Prochlorococcus marinus subsp. marinus str. CCMP1375: one gene and its partner. The protein of the gene in region 1 interacts with the protein of each later gene in a pairwise test. Links are inferred from orthologs where the notes say so. Each region holds a gene or a part of one and is shown on either strand. Other genes may lie near its edges.

Region 1 (3,062 bases):
AAGGATCTCCTGGAGTGAGAACGCATTGAAGTAGAGATCCAAGTCCTTTTTTTTGATAATCTTCTGGACTTGTTAGAGCTAGATCTGCAAAACAGCTGAAATCTGCATCTGCTGTATATAAAAGGTTATCTAGGCCAGAAGGAGTTTCGAGATCTTTTTGAGCAGCTTGATTTTTTAGTTCAGTGACCCATCCGTCATATCTGAGTTGAACTGTTGCTACCGGGACTGCTTCCAATTTGTCGATAGCAGCAAATTCAGGGAAAATCCGCCATTCTTTGGGAAGTAAATTTTGAATACCAGGTACATCACATGCAGCAAGATATTTGTCAGCTTTAATTACTTTTTCTCCTTCAGGTGAATTCATAATCATTTCAGTGACCTCGGGATTATCAATACTTTTAAACCGAAGCTCTTTAACTTTGTGCCTCAAATGGAGGCGCCCTCCTCTTGCTTCGATATATTCAAGAATTGGCTTGGTTAGCCATTTGTGCGGAGAGCCTTTGAGAAGATTTAATTTGGAAGCTTCGGTTTTTGCTGCAAACATCATAAATATTGTGAGCATGCATCTTGCAGAGATTGCTTCACAATCAATAAAGCCTAGTGCATAAGCTATGGGGTTCCACATCCTTTTGATGCTATTCAGGCTTCCACCATGACTTAAAAACCATTTTTGAAAACTAATGCTATCTAGAGCACGAATTGTTTTCATTGCTCCATCATAATCAATTAAACCTTGAACAATAGGGCTTGTGCCTAGTGCTAAAGCATTTCTCAATTTATCTACCCAATTAAGTTGTGGAGTAGTGAAGAAAGCTTTTAATCCATTAAATGGAGCTCCAATAGCAAATCGAAAATCTAGAGATTTTACATCTCCTCCTTTGTTAACAAATAAATGGGTGTGCTCTTTTGCTAAAAGATTATCAATTGCCCCTACTTTGTCCATTAGAGCAAAAAGGTTTGCGTAATTAAAGAAAAAGACATGAAGACCCATTTCAATATGATTACCCTCATTGTCTTCCCAGCTGCCAACCTTCCCTCCTAAGAAGGGTCTAGCTTCATAGAGATCGACTTTATGGCCAGCATCTACAAGATCTACTGCTGCTGAAAGTCCTGCGAGTCCAGCGCCAACTATCGCAACTTGCATCGCTTTATTTAGAACAGTCTAGTAATGTCATTAACAATAGAGGAAATGTTGTAGAAGACAAAATTGAATGTTTATTAATAAAGTGAGGTTATGGTATAGCTAACTATTTTATGAGTGGTTCTTCCTTGCCAAATACCGAAACTCATACAGCAAATGATGGCAAAGGTATTTTAATTACCCAAGCTGCAATGGTTCAGTTGGCGCGACTTTGCCAAGAAAAAGGGTCTGACCAGTTGCTTCGTGTTGGAGTCCGTTCAGGTGGATGTAGTGGGATGAGTTACACGATGGATTTTGTAAATTCAGATGCTATAGAGCAAGAGGACGAAGTTTATGAATATCAACCATTTGATGGAACTGCATTTCGAGTGATTTGTGATCCCAAAAGTCTTTTATATATTTATGGAATGCAATTAGATTTCAGTAATGAATTAATAGGTGGTGGGTTTAATTTCACTAACCCAAATGCCACACAAACTTGTGGGTGTGGTAGCTCTTTCGCAGTTTAGATATCTATGTAAAGCTACAATTTACTCACTATTGGTAATCTAATGGATTCAGTAAATGAAAGCCTTTTTGATAGTGCTATGTCTAGATATAAATCTGGGGCAGATGCCAGTGAGGTAATAAAAGATTTTGTAAGCATTACTAATGCAGCACCTAACCAATCTTCTGGATGGACTTGTTTGTCATGGCTACAATTGCTTTGTGATCAGCAATATGAAGCTCTTAAATCAGCTCGAATTGCGGTGAAATTAAATGCCCAGGACCCTCAATCTAGAATTAATTTAAGTGTTGCTCTGCTTGAAACAAATTCGAAGGGAGTAAGAGAACATATTGAATTTGTCAAAAGAGCCTTGTTACTTGTTCCAGAGTTGCAAGAAGAATTAAAAGAGTCAATTGAAGATGGACTGAATCGTAAGCCTAATTGGGATGCTTTGAAAAAGATTCAGGTATGGTTGGATCTTTAATGTGGCTCGATTACTTCTTATAAGTAATGGCCATGGAGAAGATTTTTCCGGAGCATTATTAGCTGTTGAGCTTAAACAGTTAGGTCATAATGTTGACGCTTTCCCTCTGGTAGGTAAAGGTAATGCTTATAAGAAAGCCGGGATTAAAATAGACGTTAGGCGGAAAGAATTCAGCACAGGTGGATTGGGATATACAAGTTTTCTTGGTCGTATAACAGAACTTCTTCAGGGGCAACACTTCTACTTGCTATGGAGTTTTATTCGTTTGCTGGTTTCTTCATCGAAATATGACCTTTTAATTGTTGTTGGAGATGTACTGCCAGTACTTGCTGCATGGATGAGCTGTAAGGATTTTGTTGTCTACCTGGTTGCTTATTCAAGTCATTATGAGGGCGTATTAAAATTGCCATGGCCTGCTGCTAATTGCTTAAGAAGTCGGCGGTGTTTAGAGCTTTATACTCGTGACAACCTTACTGCTGAAGATCTTGGTGAGCAATTGAATCGATCCGTTGTGTTTTTTGGAAATCCATTTATGGATCCAGTCTTAACGCCTAAGAAACAATTCCCAGAAAAAATTTTTCGCTTAGGCGTATTGCCAGGCAGTCGCCGACCTGAGCTTGATAATAATTTGTTGATGGTTTTGCGAGTTTTGAAGTGTTTGCCAAAACCCATCTTTGCTAATACAACTTTTAGTTTTGATATGGCTTTAGTTGATGCTTTGAGCACTTCAGATCTTAATGAATTAATTGCTAGTAATGGTTGGCATATAATTGAGCATTCTTTGCAAAGTAATTCCTTTACTTTAAGCAGTGGCTTTTGTTGGTTAAAAGTTCATAGAGAGTCTTTTGTAGAGCTGTTGCAGAGTAGTGACGCTTTTCTTTGTATGGCTGGAACGGCAACTGAGCAGGCTATTGGTCTTGCAAAACCAGTTATTCAATTACCAGGTAAAG
Region 2 (3,049 bases), 200 kb from region 1 along the record:
GCTGAATAAGCTTCTTCCTTGCTTGCACCATCTGCTATAGAAGCTTCAACTCTTCTATTGATTTCATTTTGGAAGTAATTGGAATCCCATTGATATCGGGTTGGACCAAACAACTCAATTGGAGTTGTTGCTGATCCATACCACATAGTTCCTGAGACTACAAAAGATACAAAGAGAACTGCTGCTAAAGCACTAGCAAGTACACCTTCAAGACTTCCCATCCTGAGGTTCCTATAAAGCCTTTCTCCAGGCCTATTGGTGATATGGAAAATTCCACCAATTATTCCTATAAGACCTGCCCCAATATGGTTGGCGACTATGCCGCCTGCACTAAAGGGATTAAATCCTGATGCGCCCCAAACCGGGCTTACTTTCTCGACATGTCCAGTAAGACCGTACGGGTCAGAGACCCACATTCCTACTGAAGAAAGTGATACACCAAAACCAAAACAAGCAAGTCCTGCAAGTAATAGGTGGATTCCAAAAATTCTTGGAAGGTCTAAAGCTGGTTCCCCAGTTCTAGAGTCTTCCCAGAGTTCAAGATCCCAGTAGGTCCAATGCCAGATAGCTGCCAGCATTAACAGACCACTGAAGATGATATGACCTGCTGCGACGCCTTCAAAAGTTGAATAAGGAAGAGCTTTTCCCCAGAACCCTAATGAATCAAAGTCGAATGAACCGACACCGCCAGTCAGGTCCCAACCATTCCAACTACTTGTAACCCCTAAGCGGGCCATAAAAGGCATGACATACATGCCTTGGCGCCACATAGGGTTCAAGACTGGATCGCTAGGATCGAATATGGCCAATTCATATAGGGCCATGGAGCCGGCCCAGCCGGCTAGCAAAGCTGTGTGCATGAGGTGCACGGCCAGAAGTCGGCCAGGGTCGTTAATTACGACTGAGTGCACCCGATACCAGGGCAATCCCATGGGTAAGATTTCGAGTAACGAAGCTGCTTATTATGCAGCTAGACCCGATGATCGTAAAGGTTCTTCTATCGAGAAGGGGCAGGTTGTGCTCAGCTGCAACGACTGTTGATATTCCAGCAACATTGAAAAATGAATTTAGAACCGAAAGAAAATCAGTGAAAATGTTCTTTTTGCCAGTTATTTAGGGACATTTGGCTGTTTGACAAGTCAAAATTGAATTGCAACTTTGTTGTTTTTCGAACTATGCCAATTATTCGTTTCGTTAGAGAAGGAAGAGATGTTAAGTGTCAATTTGGAGAAAATCTTCGAGAAGTTGCTTTGAGGGAAGGTCTGGAACTTTATGGATTCAAAGGAAAATTGGGAAATTGTGGAGGGTATGGTCAATGCATTACTTGTTATGTTTCTGTAGCAGAAGGGCAACAAGATTCTTTGTCACCTATTACGGACATTGAGCAAACCAAGCTGAGAGGTCGTCCAGGTAATTGGAGACTCGCTTGTCAGGCGGTTGTCAAAACTTCTGCAATTGTCCTCACTAAGCCACAGTCTCCGCCAGCTAACGTTGAATCATTGATGGATGAAGCTTTGTCTAAGGATTTACCAAAATAATTCCTGGTTTTTTGCAATTAAGCTTATGAATATTTTGATTGTTTCTCGTTACAACATCTAATTCTTCAAGCTCTTTGCAAATGAGTTGGCTGTTATCCCTTTATAGTCTGAATTAATTCCTAGCTTTTTAGCGGCTTTTTGAGTTCATGGAAACCACAAATTTCGGTTTTATTATCAGCTTGCTCTTTGTTGGCATCCCAACGATTTTCCTGGTAGGTCTATATATCTCCACCAGTGATGGAGAAAAATCAAGTTTCTTCTCTGATTCCAGTAAAGGAAAGCTTGGGCCAAAAAGTTAAGTAACTACTTAGCTGAAAATCAGAACCTAAGAGATTTAAAGACTTTTTCAATTGTTGAGTCTTTAGTTCTTTAAAGTTTTTTTTATGGCTGGAAATTCTGAAATTAAGCCTTGGGTTCTTAGAAAAACTGTCTTGCCTCAAAATGCAGATCATGCAGGTGTTATGTGGCATGGATCTTATTTAATGTGGTTGGAAGAGGCCAGGATTAATGCACTATCTAAAGTTGGCTTAGCTTATAGCGATTTATCAAATCAAGGATTTGAAATGCCAGTTGTGGATTTACAAATAAAATATATGCGCTCACTTTTGCATGGTGAAGAGGTTTTGCTTAAAAGTTGGATTTTCCAAGGCAAAGGTCCTCGATGGAGATGGAAAACAGATTTTTTTAATAATTCAGGAGAGATCGCTGCTTTGGCTAATGTTGATTTGGTATTAATTCAACGTGATAATTCAGGCGATCGTCTATTGAGGGAAGGGCCAGAGCAACTTTCCAAAGCACTTAGGGATTTGCAACGGGGACCATCTAAAAATTAAATGTCTTTTGAAAGATTTTTTTCAGCAGAAGAAATTTTAATTTGGAGAAAGCAAGAGTTGTCTAAAGGAGGCCGAGCAGTAGATCTTGATTGGTTATTAGATATCGGAGGAGGATTGGGTTGGAGTACTTTGCAAGAATTGAAAATTTTTCAAAGCTCTTTTCATAAGCTTGATTTATCACTTGAAGAACTCTCATTGATTTGGATGAGACATTTAAGTGATCAAATTCCTTTACAGCATCTAGTAGGTAAATGTCCTTGGAGAGACTTTGAGCTGAAAGTCAATTCTTCAGCTTTGATACCTCGCCAAGAAACTGAAATATTGATAGATATAGCTTTGAAAAAGGTAGACGCAGGATTAATGAAATATGGGAGATGGGCTGATTTAGGTACCGGTTCTGGAGCATTAGCAGTTGCATTGGCAAGAGCTTTGCCTTTATGGGAAGGTCATGCAGCTGATTGCTGCAATGATGCCTTAGCTTTAGCAGAATCAAACATAAATACCTTAACTGAAAATGCCAATGTTTCTTTGCATTTAGGAGATTGGTGGGAGCCTCTAAAACCTTGGTGGGGAAATTTTGATTTAGTTGTTGCTAATCCGCCTTATATTCCTAAGACTCATTTAAGTGAACTTGATCCTGTTGTTCGTGATCATGAACCAATTTTGGCGCTTAGTGGC

What was found.
Region 2: the proteins of PRO_RS00685 (region 1) and PRO_RS01800 interact in binary tests that used the Escherichia coli proteins (3 or more experiments, as listed by UniProt). The link is inferred for Prochlorococcus marinus subsp. marinus str. CCMP1375 from one-to-one orthologs.

The regions. Positions count from the first base shown.
Region 1 is NC_005042.1:139,552-142,613, forward strand. Bases 220-2,952 are described here. They hold PRO_RS00685 (HesB/IscA family protein), read left to right. Parts: upstream 220-1,254; coding sequence 1,255-1,650; downstream 1,651-2,952. Other genes in these bases: zds (9,9'-di-cis-zeta-carotene desaturase), read right to left, coding at 220-1,144; PRO_RS00690 (hypothetical protein), read left to right, coding at 1,693-2,112; PRO_RS00695 (lipid-A-disaccharide synthase-related protein), read left to right, coding at 2,114-2,952. Also shown: more of zds, read right to left, coding at 1-219; more of PRO_RS00695, read left to right, coding at 2,953-3,062. UniProt on the Escherichia coli protein: Is able to transfer iron-sulfur clusters to apo-ferredoxin. Multiple cycles of [2Fe2S] cluster formation and transfer are observed, suggesting that IscA acts catalytically.
Region 2 is NC_005042.1:341,009-344,057, forward strand. Bases 137-2,856 are described here. They hold PRO_RS01800 (2Fe-2S iron-sulfur cluster-binding protein), read left to right. Parts: upstream 137-1,175; coding sequence 1,176-1,538; downstream 1,539-2,856. Other genes in these bases: psbB (photosystem II chlorophyll-binding protein CP47), read right to left, coding at 137-932; psbM (photosystem II reaction center protein PsbM), read left to right, coding at 1,685-1,837; PRO_RS01810 (acyl-CoA thioesterase), read left to right, coding at 1,922-2,371; prmC (peptide chain release factor N(5)-glutamine methyltransferase), read left to right, coding at 2,372-2,856. In the rest of the region: more of psbB, read right to left, coding at 1-136; more of prmC, read left to right, coding at 2,857-3,049. UniProt on the Escherichia coli protein: Ferredoxin are iron-sulfur proteins that transfer electrons in a wide variety of metabolic reactions. Although the function of this ferredoxin is unknown it is probable that it has a role as a cellular electron transfer protein.